2 regions of the Bacillus sp. FJAT-42376 genome follow, and region 1 is predicted to be linked to the other one. Evidence: riboswitches for the same ligand, from Rfam matches in the RefSeq annotation. Region 1 holds a riboswitch; the other holds the start of a gene.
What was found. A riboswitch is a leader RNA that binds a small molecule or an ion and turns the genes downstream of it on or off. The one in region 1 is predicted to bind thiamine pyrophosphate.
Positions count from the first base shown of each region.

Region 2: linked by a shared signal. The riboswitch ahead of tenA (thiaminase II) and the one ahead of CEF21_RS18420 (thiamine phosphate synthase) in region 1 are both predicted to bind thiamine pyrophosphate.

Region 1 is NZ_CP033906.1:3,659,894-3,664,315, reverse strand. It holds gene gnd (phosphogluconate dehydrogenase (NAD(+)-dependent, decarboxylating)) at 1-701, shown strand, start outside; gene CEF21_RS18430 (hypothetical protein) at 985-1,275, shown strand; gene CEF21_RS18425 (CHY zinc finger protein) at 1,513-1,845, shown strand; TPP riboswitch at 1,890-1,996, shown strand; TPP riboswitch at 2,185-2,289, shown strand; gene CEF21_RS18420 (thiamine phosphate synthase) at 2,362-2,976, shown strand; gene thiO (glycine oxidase ThiO) at 2,973-4,076, shown strand; gene thiS (sulfur carrier protein ThiS) at 4,066-4,263, shown strand; gene CEF21_RS18405 (thiazole synthase) at 4,265-4,422, shown strand, end outside.
Region 2 is NZ_CP033906.1:1,424,201-1,428,622, forward strand. It holds gene chrA (chromate efflux transporter) at 1-1,185, shown strand, start outside; gene CEF21_RS07285 (DUF3231 family protein) at 1,443-2,417, shown strand; TPP riboswitch at 2,468-2,574, shown strand; gene tenA (thiaminase II) at 2,825-3,511, shown strand; gene CEF21_RS07300 (hypothetical protein) at 3,728-4,081, opposite strand; gene CEF21_RS07305 (RIP metalloprotease) at 4,238-4,422, shown strand, end outside.

The sequences.
Region 1 (4,422 bases):
CGGCCGGAGACATCACAGAGAATGTTCTTAAAGAAGTTTCTTCTCATTTGGGAGAAGGCGATATCCTGATTGATGGCGGTAATTCCAATTACAAAGATACCATCAGACGGGGGAAGGAACTGAAAGAAAAAGGAATTTATTTTGTAGACTGCGGAACAAGCGGCGGTACAGAAGGGGCAAGAAACGGGATTTGTACGATGATTGGCGCTGAACCGGAAGCATTTGCATCGGTGGAAAAACTATTCCGTGACCTTTCTGTGGAAAATGGATATCTTCATGCCGGAAAGCCGGGCAGCGGACATTTCCTCAAAATGGTTCATAACGGTATTGAATACGGAATGATGCAATCCATTGCTGAAGGTTTTGAGATCTTGGACAAGAGTGATTTCGACTATGATTATAAAGAAGTTTCAAGAGTTTGGAACAATGGATCCGTTATCCGTTCCTGGTTAATGGAATTAATGGAAAATGCTTTTTCAAAGGATCCCGGGCTCTCAGGAATCCGCGGAGTAATGAACTCTTCGGGAGAAGGGAAATGGACTGTGGAAGCTGCCCTTGATTTCCAGGCTTCTGCTCCTGTCATTGCCATGTCCCTTTTTATGCGGTACCGTTCACAGGAAAATGATACATTCCACGGCAAAGTTGTTTCTGCACTAAGAAATGAGTTTGGCGGTCATGCTGTAGTAAAATCAGAAGAATAAGCGGCAAGAGCCCCCATATTTTGGAGGGGCTCTTTTTTTATGTTTCGCTCTGTTAAAACCTGATGTTGATTTTTAACACCAGTTGATTGAAGTGGAAGGCGCGAGACTCCTGCTTAGAGCAGCGGGAAAGGTGAGACCACGCAGGCGCGCAAAGCCTTACCGACCGCCCAAGGAAAGAACGGAAATCAACAGCCAAGTTTATCAGAGCTTTATGTTTAACAAATTTAGAGAGGGGTAATTTAATATCAACATCAAATCATTGGTTTTGAAAGGAGAATCATCCATGAATAAACGCAATGGATTTATTATTTCAGGTGTAGCTTTATCAACAGCAGGAGTTGCGGCAACGGTGTATCTTAAGGACAAGTCAAGACGTGAAAAATTGACTGATAACGTAAAGCAGGCTCAGGGAAAAGTTGTATCCATGTTCTCAAAGGAAAAAAATAAAGAAGATCATTTCCCGGTTGAAAAGGGCGGAAACCCTGATCCTCAGGATATTGAAGATAACAAAATGGTTTCTGAGGGCGCACAGTACAGCGTCCAGTATTACAACGATACAAAAGAAGATAAGTGAAAAAAGACTTTTTGTAAAAGTCCATAGCGCCAAAAATCAATGAAAAGAATCTTCTGGAACGCCAAGTGCGCCATTCCGGGAGGTTCTTTTTTTATCGTCTGCTGAAACATGACCTGGATTCAGGTGCATAAGAATCCAGCCATCCAGAAGATTCAATTTCCTGTATGATTTATGTTATGCTCGATAAAGAGGGCAGCGGGATGCTGCAATTTCGAAGATAAGGAGTGACCGAATCTGATCAGGAATCATCGGGCAGAGGTAAAAGGGTCCGCTATTGACGAAGAGACGCGCTGCACCCATTACCATAGCCGGCTTGATATCATCGCGATTAAATTTTATTGCTGTATGGAGTACTATCCATGTCATTTATGCCATGAGGAGCATGCCAGCCATCCAGCCGCCGTATGGCCAAAAGAAAAGTTTGATGAAAAAGCTGTTCTTTGCGGGGGATGCGGTTCAGAATGGACTGTTCGAGAATATGCAGAATGTGATTCGAAATGCCCTGAATGCAAAATGGATTTCAATCCGGGGTGCAGCCTGCATGCCCATTTGTATTTTGAGGAAATTTGATTTATTTACCTGTAATGGTATAATTATAGAATAAGACCAATAGAAAAGTTTGCTAGGGGAGCCGGTAGGCCGGCTGAGAGAAAAATCTGAGTTTTTGACCCTTATACCTGATCTAGTTCGTACTAGCGGAGGGAAGCGGCTATGTGTACTTGTGTATGTTAAGCCCATTTCCTTTTAGTGAAATGGGCTTTTATTATGGTCAAAATGTCTATTGTCTTGTAAGGTTTTCATCATTGCGGAATCACCCATTCCCATGCCCGGAGCAGCAGGATCAGGTGAAAAAGCCATTACGAAGCAAATCAGCTTGACAGTGCAAAGGAAAAGATTAAATGAATAGGAACATTTCACTGGGGGTGCCTGCAGAGGCTGAGAGAAGCGGAAACGCTTTAACCCTTATCACCTGATCCGGATAATGCCGGCGAAGGGAAGTGGTTCGCAAATAGGTATTTTTGCAGCCGCTTTCCCTTTGGAAAGCGCTTTTTTTTATGATTTACATTCCGAGTTAGGGGGGATCTGGTGGAATTTCATGCCGTAACAAATGGGAAACTTCCATTCAGTGCAGTGCTCCATTTTATGAAGGAAGCGGGTTCAAAAGTAGATTATTTGCACATTCGCGAAAAAGAGAAAACAGCCATGGAAGTGTTTGAAGGAGTCATGCTGCTTGTACAAAATGGCATTCCGCGAAGGAAAATTGTAATGAATGACCGGGTTGATGTAGCAGCGGCCGCAGGGATCAGCAGAGTGCAGCTTGGGTATAGAAGCCTTTCCCCATTCCTCGTAAAAAAGAAATGGCCCGAATTACATGCGGGAAAGTCTGTCCACTCTCTTGAAGAAGCGGCTGCTGCAGAGGCAGAAGGAGCAGATTCAGTGCTGTTTGGCCACTTATTTGAAACAGGGAGCAAGAGGGCGTTACAGCCCCGGGGAATTGAAAAAGCCAAAGAAATCTCCAATCAGCTTTCTATTCATGTCCTTGGGATCGGCGGGATCCTTCCTGAGCATATTCAAGATTTAGCAAAGGCGGATTTAGATGGAATCTGCGTGATGTCCGGAATATGGGATAGCAGTAATCCTGCGGAGGCGGCAGATCAATATAGAAAAGCCCTTACGCGGTGCAAGGAGGCGACCCTATGAATAAATACGATGTATGCATTATCGGAGGAGGCGTAATGGGCTGCTCAGCTGCCTATGAATTATCAAAAAAAGGATACAAAACAGTCATTTTAGAAAAAGGAAAAGCAGGACAGGAAAGTTCAGGTGCGGCAGCCGGTCTGCTGGGAGTTCAGGCGGAGTGGGATGAATATGATCCATTGTTCGATCTCGCGAGGAAAAGCAGAGCCATGTTCCCGGACCTTTCAAAAGAATTAAGAGAGGTATCGGGAATTGATATTGGCTATGAGGAAAAAGGGATTTATAAGATAGCAGAAACAGAAGAAGAGCTCGCTGCACTTGAAAAGACAGCGGTATGGCAGTCAGAAACAGGAGAACCCGCCGAATTGCTGACAAGGAAGGATTTGCTGAAACAGGAGCCTCTTCTTTCAAATCATGTCACGGGCGGTGTGTATTATCCAAAGGATGGCCACGTGATAGCCCCCGCGTTAACGAAGGCATTTGAACAGTCTGCCCTGCATTACGGGACAGAAATCTTTGAATATACCACTGTAGAGAAAATCATAGTGGAAAACGGCAAGACGGCAGGAGTCAGAGCAAATGGCCGGATTTTTCATGCCGATACCGTCCTGATTGCTGCAGGGGCCTGGAGCTCGGCTTTTTTGAAATCATTTAATCTGCTGTACGAAACGTATCCGGTTAAGGGAGAAATAATCAGTGTGCTGAGTAAGAAAAAGCTGGTTGGCTCTCCTTTGTACAAACATGGATTTTATATCGTTCCAAAAAGAGGGGGCCGGTACATAATCGGTGCTACCGTAAAGGAACGCGATTTTACAAAAGAGGTTTCGCTTACCGGGATGAGCAGCTTAATGGAGACAGCGAAGCGGATTCTTCCATCGATTGAAAATGCAAACTTTGAAAAGGCATGGAGCGGCTTCCGGCCGCAAAGCGCAAGCAAGGACCCATACATGGAAAGACATCCTGAAGTGAAAGGGCTGTATGCATGTACTGGGCATTACCGCAATGGAATTCTGCTGAGTCCTGCTGCGGGTAAAATGATGCTGGAGCTTATGGAAAGAGAGCCTGTACTCACCGGGGGGAATCAATTTGAAAGTGAAAATTAACGGGAATTGGACGGAGATTCCGGATTCGATCCGTTTAGTTTCGGAATTGACAAGGCATTTGGAGATTGACGGAAAAACAATCATCATAGAGAAAAATACGGAAATACTTGAACGGGCGTCACATCAGGAAGAACCTGTTGAACAGGAAGATGTGTTTGAGATTGTGACATTTGTAGGAGGCGGATAATATGCTGAAAATTGGACCCTTATCATTTGATTCAAGATTATTGCTTGGAACTGGAAAATATCCGGATTTTGACACTCAAAAAAAAGCAATCGAGGAATCGGAGACCGAAATCTTAACATTTGCTGTAAGAAGAATGGATGTATTCGATCAGTCCCAGCC
Region 2 (4,422 bases), 2.0 Mb from region 1:
TCCAAGTATAAGACATGGCTTGAAATCCTGCTCGTATCCTTCAAGCTTGGATGTACGTCCTTTGGCGGGCCCATTGCCCACTTAGGCTATTTTCGGGAAGAGTATGTGAAAAAGAAGAAATGGCTGGATGATTCGTCTTATGCGGATATTGTGGCGCTATGCCAGTTCCTGCCCGGTCCGGCCAGCAGCCAGGTCGGGCTGTCCATCGGTTTGCTTCGGGGAGGGGTAATCGGAAGCTTCCTCGCCTGGTTCGGGTTTACGATGCCATCTGTTTTCACGCTGATTTTATTTGCCCATTTGTTCCAGGGGTCGGATGTTCAGAATGCAGGGTGGCTGATGGGACTGAAAATTACGGCTGTCGCAGTTGTTGCCCAGGCTGTAATGGGAATGGGGAAATCGCTTGCGCCAGACCGACCGCGGGTAACACTTGCTGTCCTCGCTGCGATCGGTGCCCTGTTTATTCCTTCCGCATGGGGCCAGATTGGGATCATCGCAGCAGCTGCAATCTTCGGGTGCATTTACTATAAAAATGAAAAAGTTCCTGAAGTTCCGAAGCTTGCCGTATCGGTCAGCAAAAAGGCCGCTTTCGGATCGCTTATTTTATTTGCGGCGCTCCTGGTGCTTTTGCCTGTTCTGCGGCATGTATTCCCCGGCACTTTTATGGCTTTGTTTGATGTGTTTTACAGGGTTGGCTCCCTCGTTTTTGGGGGAGGGCATGTCGTTTTGCCGATGCTTGAAAAAGAAGTCGTTCCGCCGGGCTGGGTGACACAGGATGCATTCCTTGCAGGATATGGCGCGGCTCAGGCTGTGCCTGGCCCGCTGTTTACACTGGCAGCCTACATAGGAGCGGTTATATCCGGCATACCGGGTGCCCTCATTGCAACAGCGGCGATGTTTCTTCCGTCCTTTTTGCTCGTTATGGGGGTTCTCCCTTTCTGGAGCAGAATCCGCAGTGTAAAGGCCGTGCAGGCCGGACTGATGGGAGTGAATGCCGCTGTTGTCGGGATCCTTTTAGCTGCCTTATATCATCCCGTTTTCACAAGCGCCATCCATTCGGCCGGGGCGTTTGCGCTTGCGCTGTCAGCTTTTGCTCTTCTTGTCTATTGGAAACTTCCGCCTTGGCTTGTCGTCGTGCTTACGGTGCTCGGTGGCACACTGATGGACCAGGCAGGCCTGCTTTCGTAAAGAGATGTGGTATAATCATGAACAAGGAAGGTGATTTTGATGAGCAGTAAATCATCCATTTTGAAAAAAGTAGTGGATTATGCAAAGAAAAATCCTGACCAAACGAAAAAAGCATTGAACCTTGTAGGCAAAGCCTTAAAAAACCGAAAAAAGTAAGTAGAAGGATGGCCATTTATGGTCATCTTTTTTTATTTTTCATAAAATCCCCATCAAATGGAAAAATAAGTTCATCTATTTATTGAAATGAGGCTGGAACGATGAAACCGATGTCTTCGTCCGAATTAGCAAATTTGTGGTCTACTTACCAGAAGAAGACGATGCTGCTTCGGATCATAGAACATGCATTAGATGTCACGACCCAGAAAGATATCACATCCATCCTTCACTATGCGTATCAGGAAGAAACAAAATTTGTGAAAGAAATCGCCCAGCTTTTAAAAAAGGAAGGGGCGTCCATTCCTGAAGGGTTTGATGAAACCGATGTGAACCGGAATGCGGAAAGGCTGTTCGATCAATATTTTTATATCCGTTTTTTGCGCATGCTGATGAAACTTGGAATCGGACTGAACGCCGTCCATTTATCGATGGTATACAGAAATGACATCCACGATTTTTTCTCGAGAACGTCTGCCCATTCTAATAAAGTGTTCGGAATGTGTACAAATTGTCTTCTTCAAGTGGGCAATGGAACGATTCCTCCGGTTATACAGATGCCGGAACATCCTAAATATGTGGAAAAGGAAAAATATCTGGCAGGATTTCATTTCCGCAAGAGACCGCTCAATGCGACCGAGCTATCCATCATTTATCATATTGTTGAAAACAACAATTTCGGCGCGCAGCTCATGAAGGGTTTGGCGAAGGTAGTGAAAGAGCCGGCTGTCAAAAACTATATGAAGAAGGGCGAGACGCTCGCCATCGATTTGTATCAATCGTATGGCAAGCTGATGGAGGGGAGCGGCATTTCGGTTTCTGCCTTGCCTGGAGCGGTTATTGCCGAGACAAAAACTTCACCATACTCCGATAAGCTGATTATGTATCTGATCAACCTTCTCAGCAGTTTAGGACTGACAAGCAACGCCTTGGGAACGACGTACAGCCTGAGGCCGGATCTTCCGCTGAAAATGGCGCTTTCGGCGAGAGATATTTATTCGTTTGCAAAAGAAGGCGGAAAAATCATGATTGATCATCATTGGATGGAAGAAATACCGGCGGCTGTCATGAAACGCTAGTTGAATTTTTTCCTCTGCATGTTATGATGGACCTGGAAAATAAAATACCGCATTGCCACTAGGGGAGCCTTAAAATAGGCTGAGACCGGAGCAGACTCCGGGACCCTTGGAACCTGATCTGGTTTGAACCAGCGGAGGGAAGTGGGAGATTGTCTGTTTATGATCTTTCCCGCTCTTATCCGCTAAGAGCGGTTTTTTATTTTTAAGCTCTGTTAAACTAGGATGTTGATTTCCGTTTCAGGCGCTAGCTTTCCGCGGGGCGGGCGGTGAGCCTCCTCGCCGCTTTGCGGCTGCGGGGTCTCACCTGTCCCGCTGCTCTCAGCTCGGAGTCTCACGCCTTCCACTTCAATCAACATCAGACTAACAGAGCCTATTTTTACACAAAAACATGCAGGGGGAATTCGGAAATGGCATCTTTTACAGAAACACTGAGGAACGCAACCGATTCAATTTGGGAGGCGAATTTCAATCATCCATTTGTGAAAGGAATCGGCGATGGAACACTCCCTCTTGAAAAATTCCGCTACTACGTCATGCAGGATGCGTATTATTTATCCCACTTTGCCAAAGTACAGGCGCTCGCAGGAGGGATGGCGGATGATCTTCATGTCACAGCCCGGATGGCTTTTCATGCTCAAGGGACGTACGAAGCAGAGCTTTCGCTTCATGAAAAATTTTCCGCACTGCTGCAGATCACCGATGAAGAGAAACAAGCTTTTGAACCATCACCAACGGCATACGCCTACACTTCCCACATGTATCGTTCTGCGGTTACCGGCAGCCTTGGGGAGATCATCGCCTGTATTTTGCCGTGCTACTGGATTTATTACGAAATTGGCGAACGGCTGAAAGAATGTCAGCCGGAAGAGCCGATTTACCGCGAATGGATTGCAGCCTACGGCGGAGAATGGTTTAAAGAACTCGTTTACGAACAGCTCGAGCGTCTCGATCAGCTCGCTCTTGAAGCTTCCGAAAAAGAACGCCAGAAAATGCTCCGGCACTTTACCATCAGCTGCAAGTACGAACTGGCATTTTGGGAAATGGCGTACACGATGGAACAATGGCCGGATGTGGCCGGTGCTGAAGTACGGTAAAAAAACGCGGAACAAATGCTGGCCGGCAGGATCCCAGTCAAGTCAGGTACGGATAGAAATTAGGAGTACGATATGAAGCGGGGCTTTTGCAGCGGAATAGATCCGCGTGCGGACTGAAGTGTCCGATTTCCGATCCAGAACCTCCGATAAATGGCAGCCTCCGGGACACATATGACCAAAAAAGCCGTTCTCCCTAATCAGGAGGACGGCTTTTTCTCAATCTGCTATTTCATCATCAAAAGGATTAATTACATAAATATAAGCGTGGGCTAAGTCGATTCGGAGGATCCATTCCCATGGAACATCCAGTCTTTTATAGATCGCTTTCCAAAACTCAGCGGATTTTGTTTCAAACTCCAGGTATTCCTGAAGAAGCTCCTTATAAGACACTCCCTGGATCTGGATGTTTGAATCCATTAGACGCATGTGGGCGAGGTGCCTGCACTCCAAATCCTGTGCCATTAGAAGTTCTTCCTGTGTGGCCGTTCCGATAACGGTACCGTCCTCAGGAATCGCCGCAAAAACGTTTACATTTTCATCTACTGTTACGGGCTGATCATCGAAGCGCATGAGTCATGTCCTCCTTGTTTTGGAATAGGGTGGTTCTTTCTCTATCATACCTTAAATGTCAGAATAATGACACGATTAAACGCTGGTTTGAGGTCAGAATTTAGGGGAAAACAGGCAGTACGGGCGAGACAGATTCACATAAGGAGGATTTTCATCATGTTCGAGCTTCGGGATGTGCTCACGCTCCTCTGGTCGCTTTGTATTGTTCTGCCTATTGCTTCGTTCATCCACCAACTCGGCCATACGATTATGGCGCTCGTTTTTGGCGGAAAAGGCACCTTTACAATCGGAAGAGGGAAAACGCTGTTTACGTTTAAGTGCTTTACTGTAAAACGCTTATA